2 regions of the Paenibacillus sp. J22FR83 genome follow, and region 2 is predicted to be linked to the other one. Evidence: a T-box and tRNA genes for the amino acid it is inferred to sense, from the RefSeq annotation. Region 2 holds a T-box; the other holds one or more tRNA genes.
The links. A T-box is a leader RNA that pairs with one kind of tRNA and senses whether it is charged. The one in region 2 lies ahead of leuS (leucine--tRNA ligase), so its partner is inferred to be a tRNA-Leu.

Region 1: it encodes a tRNA-Leu, which carries the amino acid that the T-box ahead of leuS (leucine--tRNA ligase) is inferred to sense. The anticodon was not compared.

The regions. Positions count from the first base shown of each region.
Region 1 is NZ_JCAUAM010000002.1:111,129-117,724, forward strand. Features, by position in the region: gene AC58PV_RS04055 (helix-turn-helix transcriptional regulator) at 1-1,857, opposite strand, end outside; gene AC58PV_RS04060 (glycoside hydrolase family 88/105 protein) at 1,985-2,998, opposite strand; tRNA gene AC58PV_RS04065 (tRNA-Leu) at 3,233-3,314, opposite strand; tRNA gene AC58PV_RS04070 (tRNA-Glu) at 3,331-3,402, opposite strand; gene AC58PV_RS04075 (methyl-accepting chemotaxis protein) at 3,573-5,315, opposite strand; tRNA gene AC58PV_RS04080 (tRNA-Ser) at 5,461-5,549, opposite strand; tRNA gene AC58PV_RS04085 (tRNA-Asn) at 5,555-5,630, opposite strand; gene AC58PV_RS04090 (SprT family protein) at 5,650-6,123, opposite strand; gene AC58PV_RS04095 (hydrolase/acyltransferase) at 6,285-6,596, shown strand, end outside.
Region 2 is NZ_JCAUAM010000011.1:270,536-277,131, reverse strand. Features, by position in the region: gene nadD (nicotinate-nucleotide adenylyltransferase) at 1-402, shown strand, start outside; gene yqeK (bis(5'-nucleosyl)-tetraphosphatase (symmetrical) YqeK) at 392-964, shown strand; gene rsfS (ribosome silencing factor) at 984-1,331, shown strand; gene AC58PV_RS21125 (CvfB family protein) at 1,328-2,224, shown strand; gene AC58PV_RS21120 (class I SAM-dependent DNA methyltransferase) at 2,226-2,987, shown strand; T-box leader at 3,058-3,301, shown strand; gene leuS (leucine--tRNA ligase) at 3,382-5,841, shown strand; gene comER (late competence protein ComER) at 5,869-6,596, opposite strand, start outside.

The DNA of each region.
Region 1 (6,596 bases), on a different contig from region 2:
AGCAAAGGGAAGCCGACTTCCGTTCAGCCCATCGAAGAAGGCGTTCAGTTCCTGCGTTGCCTGCATGCGGTCGTCTTCGCGAATTGCCGCCAACAGCGCGCTTTCGCATTCTGCCGGATACGGCACAGAGACAACCGCCTCCGTCTCTTGGCCCCCGCGAACCACTTCATTGCCCGCCTTCGGCCAATTTTCCTGCAACGCATGAAGTGCATCCTGATACGAAATGGATAGTTCTCGGAAATCGGTGATCGGCCTGCCGACTGCGATCGTCACCGTCTGCTTCAGGTATGACGAAACCGCGTAGCGAATGGACTCCGCCGCACGTACTGTCTCACGTTCGGCGGCATGCTGCGGCATATTCAGAATGACGGCCACGTGTTGACGGGATATTACTGTTTCCGTCGCGAACTTGTCTCGCATCAATTCCTGACTAATATTCGCCACGGCGAACAGAAACAGCTTTATATCTTCGCCGCTCTGGAAGCGAGCGTTCTCACTCGTCGCATCCATCTCCGCCACGAGCACACTGAAAACCGGATCCGGGAAGAGCTGCGTTTCCGCGGGCTTCTGACGCAGCCACGGATCCATGCCGGCATTGTTGCCCAGCAGCGCAGACAGCAGGAAATGGTCACGTAACACCGGCAGCTGGCTGCTCCATTGTGAACGCACATCACCCATTTCCTTGAGGAGCGCGGCAATGCCGTTCTCAATGCGTGTGAAACCCTCGGCGTAGTCAGCATCGAACGGTTCCTGCTCTTCTTCTCCGCTCGCTTCCCCCTTACCCCGCAGTGTCAGGAAAATGCTTCGCAAGCCACTTTGGAATCGTCGAACGTTGAAATACGCGACAAACAGCGAAAGCATTGATAGCGTCACTGTCGCGACAATAATCCAAATCTTGAGTAACTGCGCGTTGCGCGACGCCGCATCCGCGGGAATCAGCATGGCATAGAGGAAGCCATATGCAGCAGAGCGTTCGGTCGTCACGTACATCGCTCCGACCTCTGTTTCCAGTTTGACCGGCCGGCTGCCTTCCACCCCATCGCCACTGGCAAGCAAGTTGCCAATCGCGTCTGGTTTCTCTAGCCTTAGTTGGCCGGCCTGAACAATCGTCTGCCCCTCCGGCGAAAATACGAGTAAACCGCCCCGGCTATCAAATGGAAAAGAGCGGATCATGTCAGCGATGATGCGTGTTTTGACGTTAACGATGAGTGCTGCATCAGGCTCCTCGTAGAAATATGGCAACGGAAGCACATAGGTGAGCGCTTCCGAGCCTTTGCCCGGATCACGATCCATTGCGCGTGGTGTAATCCACAGCTTCGATTTACGTTCCACCGCAGCTTGCCGCAAGTTCGGCAACCATGAGGTATCAAGAAAATTTCCCAGGTCAAATAACAAGTTCGACGTCAGCACGAGCTGCTGCTTGTGATGATAGAGATATACAGAATCGACCGCATGGATCGAAGCTGAGAAATTAGCCAGGTCACGCCTGATGTCATTGACTGCCTGCAACGTGCCGAGCAATGGGATTTCTTGGGTTTTGACGAATTGAAGCATTCCCGCCTGTAGCGAGAACTGCCCTGTCACTTCTTCGATTTGCCGAAGTAATTGATCCACCTGCTCCTTCATCTGAGCGATCGCTACTTCAGACGTCCGTTTCACTTCCGCTTCAATCAGGCGAAGACTTGTGTAATAGCTGAACGTCCCGAAACCGAGCACCGGCACGATAGAAAGAAGCAAAAGCAAGGCGATTTGTCGTTGTCGAAATAATTTGCGTACAAGGTTCATCAGCTTATCACCACTCTTGTTTCCGATTGGATGGGTCTGTTCGGCTTTATTATAGCAAAAGAACGCTTTCATCAGCATCGTCATCTTTTCGGAACTAGCAGTTTGGCGGTAAACATAGGGATATCTGGCGCTATACACATGAAAGAACCCAGGAAACCCAGGCTCTTGTTGTGTATGGGATTTGTGTAGGTTTCGGAGCTCAGCCGCTTTCCTTCAGCATCGCTGACAGCAGCATTAACAGCAAGCCTTGACCGTAGCCTTCCACCCTGTGCTGCGCTATGACGTGGTATTCGCCAGCGTGCTTCTGCACGCCCGTTCCGGCTGACACTCCGCGCAATACACCTTCCCAGTCCACGTGTGAAAGTGCGGCACGCGCTGCACGATCTGCCATCTGAGCATAGGCTTCATCCACGTTTCCGAAGCGAATTCCTTGCTTCACTGCATAGGCAATACCAGCTGCAGCGGACGTTTCCAAATACGTGTTCGGATCGTCGATCACCGTCGTCCACAAACCAGATATATCCTGATATTGCGATAAGCCTGCCAGTTGCTGCGCCAAAATGTCCTTAATTGCGCCCCGTGCTGGCTCCGTTTCCGGAAGCAGAACAAGCAGCTCCGCTGACACGATTGCCGCCCACGCATTGCCCCGCGCCCATAAGCAGCCGATCGGACCGTTTTTACGCTCATCCCAACCGTGATAATACAGGCCGTTCTCCTGCTGTAAATAACGTACATGTAGGAAATATTGGTTGAGTCCCTCGTCTACCGCCTGGCGATTCTCGAACAGCAGCCCTGCCTTGACCAAAAAGAGTCCAGCCATAAACAGCGTGTCAACCCACATCTGTCCGCCGAAGCTCGTTTCCACGAGCGTATGCTCGAACGCTCCGTTCGAAAGCCGTTCCGCGCGGTGCAGCAGGAAATCGGTTCTCGACTTGATGATATCCGCGTAATGTGTTTCACCCGAAGCAACATACAGCTCAATCAGCGAAAAGCACGGCGCCGTCGCATTCACGGTTTCAAACACGCGGCCTTGCTTTAATTGATCGTCAATCCACGTTTTCAAATACTGCAGCAATGAATTGTCCTTCGTTTCCTTCCATAACGAAACCAGACCATATAGCGCGACTCCTTCGCTCCAGTTCCATTCCGCCATTGGCATCCGCCTCGTCGCCTGCGAGACCTGCCCAACTATCGTGGCCAAATTGCGCGACATTCCTGTTCCTCCTCCAGTCTTGTATCTGGATTCAAACGTAAGCGCAGCGCGATTTCATTTCAATGATCAATTTTTTGGGGGCTATTGCATAGCCAGCTTTCCTGCAAACACGGTCAACACGCTGCCATATGCGCCTATTCGTTGGGATAATTAGCACCCAATGTGATTTGACTTATACGCAAGACAAAAAGAAAAAACCCTTAATAGTAAGGGTTTCCTTTAATAAAACTGGGATGCGGTCGGAGGGATTTGAACCCTCACGCCTTGTGAGCGCCACCCCCTCAAGATGGTGTGTCTGCCGTTCCACCACGACCGCATGAGAGATAAAACAATGACCCGTAGGGGACTCGAACCCCTGTTACCTCCGTGAAAGGGAGGTGTCTTAACCACTTGACCAACGGGCCATAACATCGTCATTGAACAACTCAGCCCGTTAAGGACGATAAGTGTTATTATAAAGGATTCTAGAATCTTTGACAAGCCTAATTCTTGGAAAAACTCATCTTCCATTTCATAGCTTAGGAGTCCTCATAACCACGTTACATGGACCATGAGAACCCCGTTACCATCCCTACTATTTCAGTTTAAAATAAGTTACCGATTCGTTCAATGTATCCACAACCGACTTCAGTTGTTCCGACGCAGCAGCAATATTCTGCATCATGGCAAGCTGCTCCTCCGTTGCTGCTGCCACCGTCTGAGATCTCATCAGAATGTGAGATGAGCTTGACGCTGACTGATCCATCGTAGCCGATATTTCTTCGGAGCTGGCCGACATTTGCTCCGTGATGGCTGACGTCTCATGAATCTGCGAGACGATATGTGTCACAGATTGCATAATCGTTTCAAAGCTTTGGTTCACTTCCTGCATCATTTGTGAGCCTGCACTTGCTTCCTGCTTCGTTGCATTCATCGATTGGGATACGCTATCAATCTCGACTCGCGTCTCGTAAATTAACTGATTAATTCCGTCGGCAGATTCGATGGATTGTGAAGCCAATTTGCGAATTTCTTGAGCAACGACATTAAATCCTTTACCATGCTCGCCTGCTCTAGCCGCCTCAATAGACGCATTCAGCGACAAGAGATTGGTCTGGTTGGCAAAGCTCGTGATGCTCGATGCAATCTGACCTATCTCATCAGACTTACGCGTTAACGAGAGAACGGTCATTGACAACTGTTCAACCGAACTCAATATATTCACAATTTGATGCTGCAACTTCGAAAGTAGTTCATTGCCGAGTGTTGCGTGCTGAGAGGTTAATGAGGAGTGATCCGCCATAACACTTGAGTTCTCTGCGACGCGTTGAATCCCAATCGCCATTTCCTCGATCGCTCGGCTCGTCTCTTCACTGCTTCTTGCTTGCACTTCCACTTCCTGCGTCATTTCTTGAATGTTCGAAGCTACATGCTCTGCAGCGTGAGCAGACTCTTTGGAGCTGTCCGACAGCTCCACGGAGGCATCGTGTACAAATTGGGTATTATGTGCAATCGTGCCGATTAGGCTTCTCATTTTGTCAACCATATGATCGACCGATTCTGAAATTTGTCCCAGTTCATCCTTCGCATACCTCAGTTGTGGCTCGTGACGCAAATCTCCCGTAGCAACCTCACTGGTAATGGTCATAATCCTACGAATCACCGACATAATTCTCCATATCACGAATCCGCCAGATCCTAGTAGAATAACGACGACGAACGCAACGCCGACATAAACACCTTTGGCTGTTTCCGTATTTTCCTGCTTAATATCATCAATACTCTGCTTCGCATGCGTGTCTAGAATTTCACCTATCACATTCAGCCCTTCACGCCCCTTCTCAAAGGTGGCCATCAGTTTAGCTTCATTCAGAACGCCTTTGCCAGCACTTCCCGCTTGAACAACCGCATTTGCTTCTTTAACCCATTGATCGAAAGAAGTTTGGAAACTGGATGCACTTTGCTCAATCGTCACTTGCTTCTCTGCATGTGCACTTCCCAGTAATTCCTTTGATTTTAAAATAGCAACCGCCTGTCCGACCCTTGTATTGGTTTGTTCAATATTGTCTTTAAGCACCTGCTGCTGGTTCGCCCTCTCCTCTGCAGTCAAGGTGCCAGCTACCAATAACTGATAAGCGTTCATCGCTTGATACATATCCCGGTCCGCATTCAAAATAAGGGACACACTTTTCTCTGTCGTCTCATACAAGGAGGAAGTCAATGTGTCCGTATTGGAGTCGTTTACCTGTAGAAGATATACGCTTGTACCTAAATAAAACAGAGAAGGTATTAATAGCAAAAAGATAAGACGCATACGGATCGAGAATAATTTAGTCACTCATAGTTCCCCCATTATTAACACTTTTTTATACACTATAGTGGACAAACGTTTAACAGATATTAGAAATTTGTTAGGATTGGGTGAGCTTAGAACGAAAAAAAATAAGCCCAACGGCATGAATGCCATTGAACTTATTTCGTGACGGAGAGAGAGGGATTCGAACCCTCGCACCACTTACGCAGTCTAACCCCTTAGCAGAGGGTCCCCTTATAGCCACTTGGGTATCTCTCCATGTATGGCTCCCCGAACAGGACTCGAACCTGTGACAACTCGATTAACAGTCGAGTGCTCTACCAACTGAGCTATCAGGGAATGAACAAGTTTTATTTTATTATGAAGGAGCTGTTAAGTCAAGCGTATACGATTTCAATTTTCCCCTGCAATTTCCACAAGCAAATTTACGCACATCCATTTTACGTTTCCGATAATACTCCGTCTTGCAATTTACGCACTCTAATCTATATTTATAGGCTTGTTTCGCCCGAGGGCGTGGTAAGGATTGGCAATAACGAGTACCTCCCACTTGGGCTAGCAAGGTTTTGAAATCCTGATCCCGATGCTGATAACCCCGCTTCAATATATGCAAATGATAATGGCAGAGCTCATGCTTGATGATTTTCTCAATTTCATCCCGCCCATAAGTCTCCCACTGGCTCCAACTGATCTCAATATCATGTGATTTCATAAAATAACGTCCCCCCGTCGATCGCAATCTCCGGTTAAAACGTGCCTGGTGAACAAAGGGTCTACCAAACGAATCCATCGAAATTTGCTCAATCCATTGCTGCAGCTCTTGATCCTCCATCTACGAACACTCCCAATGACAAGTCATTAGCACTTTGAATGACCAACCTCAAATACGTCGAATGACAAGTTCTTACTTGAATTTGTACCGTATGTACGGCTATACTGTCAAGTAGAAAAGAAGAACGAATGCTCTATTACAGAAAGGATTTGAACCCTCTCATGCCACAAATGCGCTATGCGATATTAAAGCTTGACCAACAACTGGAATTCGTCGAAATGCCTTCCTCCTATTCCTACCAATTAACAGCTTTGAACCAACGTTTACACAAAGAATTAGAGAAATTAACGGCTGACCATGTCCCTCAGCTTCCACGCGTAATTGCGGAGTGTGACGACTTGGAATTGATCGGTACGACATACCCTTTGATTCAAGGCTTAGACTACATTAATCGACTTGAGCAATCCTTCGCAGGTATCCAAGAGAAATCGTACCCGCTAATCTCGTTATTGACTGAAATTCGTGCGCTGCAA
Region 2 (6,596 bases):
GCAGAAGGCAATCCTTTTTTTCGTCCTGTCGATATCGAAATTAACAAAGGCGGCGTATCCTATAGTATCGATACGATCGAGCTGTTAATGTCGCAATATCCGGACATCGCGTTCTCTTATATTATTGGCGCGGATATGGTTCAGTATTTGCCGCAGTGGCATCGTATTGATGACATCGTGCGGCATATTCATTTTATTGGATTAGCCAGACCTGGTTATGAACTGGACCTGGGGCAACTTCCCGAACATATACGAAACCGAGTGAAGCTTGTTCCGATGCCCCTCGTTGAAATTTCATCGACAGCTATTCGGGCGTTGAGACAGAAGCGGGACCCAGTTAGATATCTGGTTCCAGATAAGGTTGGGCATTTCATGGAGGTGAATAGCTTATATGAATCGTGAGGCTCTTATGGCAGCTGTGAAGGAGCAAATGCCCGAGAAGCGTTGGCAGCATACCCTTGGCGTGATGGCAACGAGCGTTATGTTGGCAGAGCGATTTGGCGGGGATGCGGTCAAAGCGGATATTGCAGCGATTTTGCACGACTATTGCAAGTATTGGCCTACCCATGAGCAAGCTAAGATTATTCGTGAGAATGATTTACCACAAGATTTGTTAGCCTTTGACAAAGAGCTATGGCATTCGCACGCAGGTGCATTCATTGCTCAGTCGCAATTCGGAATTGATGATGAAGAAATATTAGATGCGATTCGGTATCATACGTCTGGTCGAGAAGGGATGACCCTGCTCGACAAAATTGTTTGCCTAGCGGACTATATGGAGCCAGGACGTGATTTCCCAGGAGTTGAACATATTCGTGAACTGGCGAAGACGAGTCTTGAACGTGCATTAATTGCCGGATTTGACTCCACGATCAACTTCTTGATTTCCAAAGGAAAGCGCATTTATCCATTAACGATTGGCACTCGAAATGACTTATTAGAACAGATACAACAGACAACTTAATGACATGGAGGATGATTGCATGAGTAAAAACCCAGAAGAAATACTAGCATTCGTTGTTGAGGCAGCGGAAGACAAGAAAGCGGCAGATATTGTTACCCTGAATTTAAAAGGTGTATCCTTAATCGCTGATTATTTCGTGATTTGTCACGGGAATTCGGAAACACAAGTTCAAGCGATTGCGGGCGAGGCTCGTAAAAAAGCCCATGAACATGGTGTTCATATTAGAGGCTATGAAGGTATCGATACAGCAAGATGGGTGCTGCTTGATTTAGGGGATGTAGTTCTCCACGTTTTCCATCGTGATGACCGTGAATACTATAACATCGAAAGACTTTGGTCCGATGCTAAAGTTGTGGAGCGCGTATGAGAATGGAAGCAGGATCCCTTGTTACCCTCGAGGTAGCAAGGGAAGTTCCACCAAACGGCTTTTTTCTAACCGATGGTACGCAAGATTTTCTGTTGCCGTATGCGGAAATCGTAGGGAATCGCATCAGTCCTGGAGATCAAGTGGAAGTGTTCTTATTCCATGATACCTTGGATCGGATGATGGCTACTATGAGGAAACCTCTGTTGACCATGGGTCATGTGGGGCTTCTAGAAGTCGTTGATATTCATCCGCGTTTCGGTTATTTCCTAGAGATGGGGCTAGGGCGGCATTTGCTATTACCTTACCGACATGTACCTGAATTAGACGAGCTTCGACCTCAGGTTGGGGACAAAGTATTCGCAACGCTTGCTCATGATCGCCAGGGCCGATTAATCGCGAAGTTAGCGCTTGAAGACGACTTGGCTCCTCTTTGTGTTCGAGCTCCTTCGAGTTGGACGAACAAATGGGTGAAAGCAAGGGTGTATCGTCCTCTTCAAATGGGGACTTTCGTCATTTGTGATGCTGGTGTGCTGGGCTATGGCATCATCGGGCTTATTATCCCACAAGAGCGGACTCGCTTGCTTCGCGTAGGTGAGGAAGTGGATGTGAGGATTGCGTTCGTACGTGAAGAAGATGGACGAGTTAACCTATCCATGAGACTTCCCAAAGAAAAAGGCCGCGACGAAGATGCGGAACGCATACTAGAAGTGCTGCGTGGACGTCCAGGGAATGCGATGCCATTTTCGGATAAAACACAGGCTGATATTATTAAAGATAAATTCGGGCTCAGTAAGGGAGCCTTCAAACGTGCGCTAGGCAAACTAATGAAAGATGGGCTTGTCTATCAGGAAGCGGACTGGACCTATCTGAAGCAAGAGGAGACGCAAGGCTGAGATGAGTTACGAAAAATTCGCCTACACGTACGATCGCTTGATGAACAGCATGCCGTATGCCGATTGGCTTCGATTCGTGAAGGAAAGTTTCCAACGGTTTGGTATAAAGCCTGCAACGCTCGTTGATTTAGGCTGTGGGACTGGCAATTTATCCATTCCATTGGCTGCAAAAGGCATACAGGTAACGGGTATTGATCTATCCGAGGACATGCTTGCTGTCGCTGAGCAGAAGTACAGCGAACAACCTAGTCAACTTCGCTGTGGCGGCATCCGTTGGATTCAGCAGGATATACGCGAGTGGGAGCTTGGCGAGGAAGTTGATGTTGCGATCTCTTTCTGTGACAGCCTTAATTATTTGTTAGAGGAAGAGGACATCGTGGACGCTTTCCGCCAAACATGGGCAGGACTTAAGCCCGGTGGATTATTCCTATTTGATGTACATACGCCTCAGCAATTGTTCGCTTACGCAGAATCGCAGCCTTTTTTTCTCAATGAAGACGATGTGGCTTATATCTGGACAAGCGAGTTAGATGAGGAACGCGTTCAGATTGAACATGATTTAACGATCTTTGTCAAAGACAGCGGAACAAGCGAAACTTTCCGTCGCATTGATGAGCAGCATGAACAAAGAGCGTATCCCTTGCAGTGGCTGGAACAGATGCTGATCGAAGCAGGTTTCCGTGAAGTGCATCAAGCAGCAGACTTTACTTGGGAGCAGCCAACAGCGAAGACCGAGCGAGCTTTCTTTATTGCAAAAAAATAATACCGACGGAATCGTCATCAGCTTGACAGTGCGGCATTATTTTACATATAATCAAAGCTAATCAGTTGTATGGAAAGCTTAGATGAGGAATAGTACCTTGAACAGCATCTTTCAGAGAGTCGGAGCTAGGGTGTGAGCCGACAGATGTTCGTCTTGAGAACTCGCCTCGGAGCTAGAAGGTGAACCGCCTGATCCTGGATCAGATGCGCTAGCTGGATCGTCTCACCCGCGTTAAGGGGCAGAGTGAACACAGGTGAAGAACGCCTTGTGTTAACTAGGGTGGTACCACGGGAATTATACCTCTCGTCCCTAGCGATATCCGCTAGCGATGTGAGGTTTTTTTGTGCGTATAGGCATACATGAGCAGAGAGTAATTTAAGGAGGCATATAAGCTATGACACAGGAATTGAAAGAAACGAAAGAACAACAGGGCTATAATCCGCAAGCGATTGAACCAAAATGGCAGGCGTATTGGGATGCGAAGAAAACATTTAAGGTGTTGGAAAATTCGGATAAGCCGAAATTCTATGCGCTAGATATGTTTCCGTACCCTTCAGGTGCAGGCTTGCATGTAGGACATCCAGAAGGCTACACAGCGACAGATATCGTTTCTCGTTTTAAGCGGATGAGAGGCTTTAACGTCCTTCACCCGATGGGGTGGGATGCGTTCGGTCTTCCTGCAGAACAATACGCCTTAGACACAGGGAATGACCCTCGCGAGTTTACGAAGAAAAACATCGATACATTCCGTCGTCAAATTAAGTCCCTTGGATTCTCTTACGATTGGGATCGTGAGATCTCCACAACGGATCCGGAGTACTACAAATGGACACAATGGATTTTCATCCAACTGTACAATAAAGGTCTTGCTTATGTTGATGAAGTACCTGTTAACTGGTGCCCAGCGCTTGGTACTGTACTTGCGAACGAGGAAGTCATTGATGGATTAAGCGAACGTGGTAACCACCCGGTTATTCGGAAACCGATGCGTCAGTGGATTTTGAAAATTACGGAGTATGCAGAGCGTTTGCTTGAGGATCTGGAGGAGCTTGATTGGTCCGAGAGTATTAAGGATATGCAGCGTAACTGGATTGGTAAATCCACAGGAGCCGAAGTTCAATTTGCAATTGAAGGTCATTCGGACAAAAGCTTAACTGTGTTCACAACACGTCCAGATACGCTTTTCGGAGCGACGTACTGCGTGTTGGCACCCGAGCATGAGCTAGTCGCTCAGATTACAACAGAAGCGCAAGCTACTGCGATTAAAGAATATCAAGAGAAAGCTTCACGTAAAAGTGACTTGGAGCGTACAGACTTGGCGAAAGACAAATCAGGCGTGTTCACAGGGGCTTATGCAATCAATCCCGTTAATGACACGAAAGTGCCAATTTGGATCGCTGATTATGTTCTTGGCGGTTACGGCACAGGAGCGATTATGGCGGTTCCAGGTCACGATCAACGTGACTGGGAGTTTGCGAAGCAATTTGCTCTGCCAATTATCGAAGTTGTTCAAGGCGGAGATGTGGAGAAGGAAGCTTATGCTGGCGATGGCAAGCATGTGAACTCTGGTCCGATCGATGGCTTAAACATTGAGCAAGGTATCAATCACATGATCACTTGGTTGGAGCAAAATGGCAAGGGCCGCGGCAAAGTAACGTATCGTTTGAGAGACTGGTTGTTCAGCCGTCAACGTTACTGGGGTGAGCCGATTCCGATTCTACACCTTGAAGATGGCACAATGAAGCCAGTTCCAGTGGATCAACTGCCATTATTGCTTCCGGAAGTGGATGAAATTAAACCGTCCGGTACAGGTGAGTCACCGCTTGCTAACGTTTCTGAATGGGTGAACACAATCGATCCAGAAACAGGTATGAAAGCTCGTCGTGAGACGAATACGATGCCGCAATGGGCAGGAAGCTGCTGGTATTACCTACGTTTCATCGATCCGAAGAATGATCAAGCATTCTGCTCAGATGAGCTGCAAAAACAATGGCTTCCGGTTGATCTGTATATTGGTGGAGCGGAGCATGCGGTTCTTCACTTGCTGTATGCGCGTTTCTGGCATAAAGTGCTTTATGATCTTGGTTTTGTTCACACCAAAGAGCCGTTCCATAAGCTTGTTAACCAAGGGATGATTCTTGGCGAAAACATGGAGAAAATGAGTAAATCACGCGGCAATGTCGTGAATCCAGATGATATCGTGAATGATCAAGGTGCGGATACGCTTCGTATTTATGAAATGTTCATGGGGCCACTAGAAGCTACAAAACCGTGGAACACAACAGGTGTAGATGGCATTAACCGTTTCTTGAATCGTGTATGGCGTTTGTTCGTTGATGACAACGGCCAGCTTCATACGAAAATTAGCGGGGATGAGACGCTAGGCAGTGATGCATTCAAGCGTACTTGGCACCGTTCGATCAAGAAAATTACGGAAGATTTCGAGGCACTTCGCTTCAATACAGCGATTAGCCAAATGATGATTTTTGTCAATGAAGCTTATAAAACAGAACGTTTGCCACTCGAAGCGATGAAAAATTTTGTACAGGTGCTTTCACCACTTGCACCTCACTTGGCTGAAGAGCTTTGGGAGAAATTAGGCGGAGTGGAATCTATCACGTACGAACCATGGCCAGCTTATGACGAAGCATGGACGGTAGATAACGAAGTTGAAATCGTTGTACAGATCAATGGCAAAATCGTTGACCGCATCATGATCTCCAAAGATACAGATGAAGCAGCGATGGAGAAATTGGCTTTCGAACTCGACAAAGTCAAAGAAGCGACCGCCGGAAAGGCCGTTCGCAAATTGATTGTTGTTAAAGGTAAATTAGTTAATATCGTTGTAGGTTAAGAACGAAGGATTCATGCATTGGGAAGGCTACTGCTTTTGTTTTATCGTAAGGAGCTGCTCAGCCTTCTCAATGTCTTCTTCATACTTAGCATGCGTAGCACGAATGACTTGAGAGAACACACCGCAAAATTCCTTTTCCAAAATGCGCAAACCTTCTGCTGTAATTCCTCCTGGAACAGATACCCTTTTTTGTAAGGAGATAGGGTTAAATCCTCCCGTTGTAAGCAATTTCCCAGTACCTAATGTCATTTCACTAGCAAGTAAAGTAGCTTCCTCAACAGAAACACCTGTTTCTTCCACAGCTGCATCAATGAATGCTTGAATAAAACTAGCTAGGAAAGCAGGGCCGCAACTTGATAAATCAGATGATATTCTCGTATAACTCTCGGATACTCGAATCGGTGTAGAGATATGTGTGAAAATGTTTTCAAGCCATTCTTTATCTTCAGGCTGCATGCGATTCCCATGAATACATAGCGTAGCACCACTTAACACATAATTCGTAATACTCGGTATGATTTTACTTATTTTAGCTGGTAATAGGCCTTCCAAATGCTTAATCAGAATGGGACTTGTGATGGATATTATAAATTGAGAGGAAAGCACGTCCTCTTTGATTTCATCAATAACCTTTTTAAACTCGGATGGTTTCACACAAAGGAAAATCAAATCACTTCCACGTACGACTTCACGATTCGATTCTGCCACCTGTAGACCAGGATAGTTCTCCGCAAGTAGTTCAACTTTACGCAATG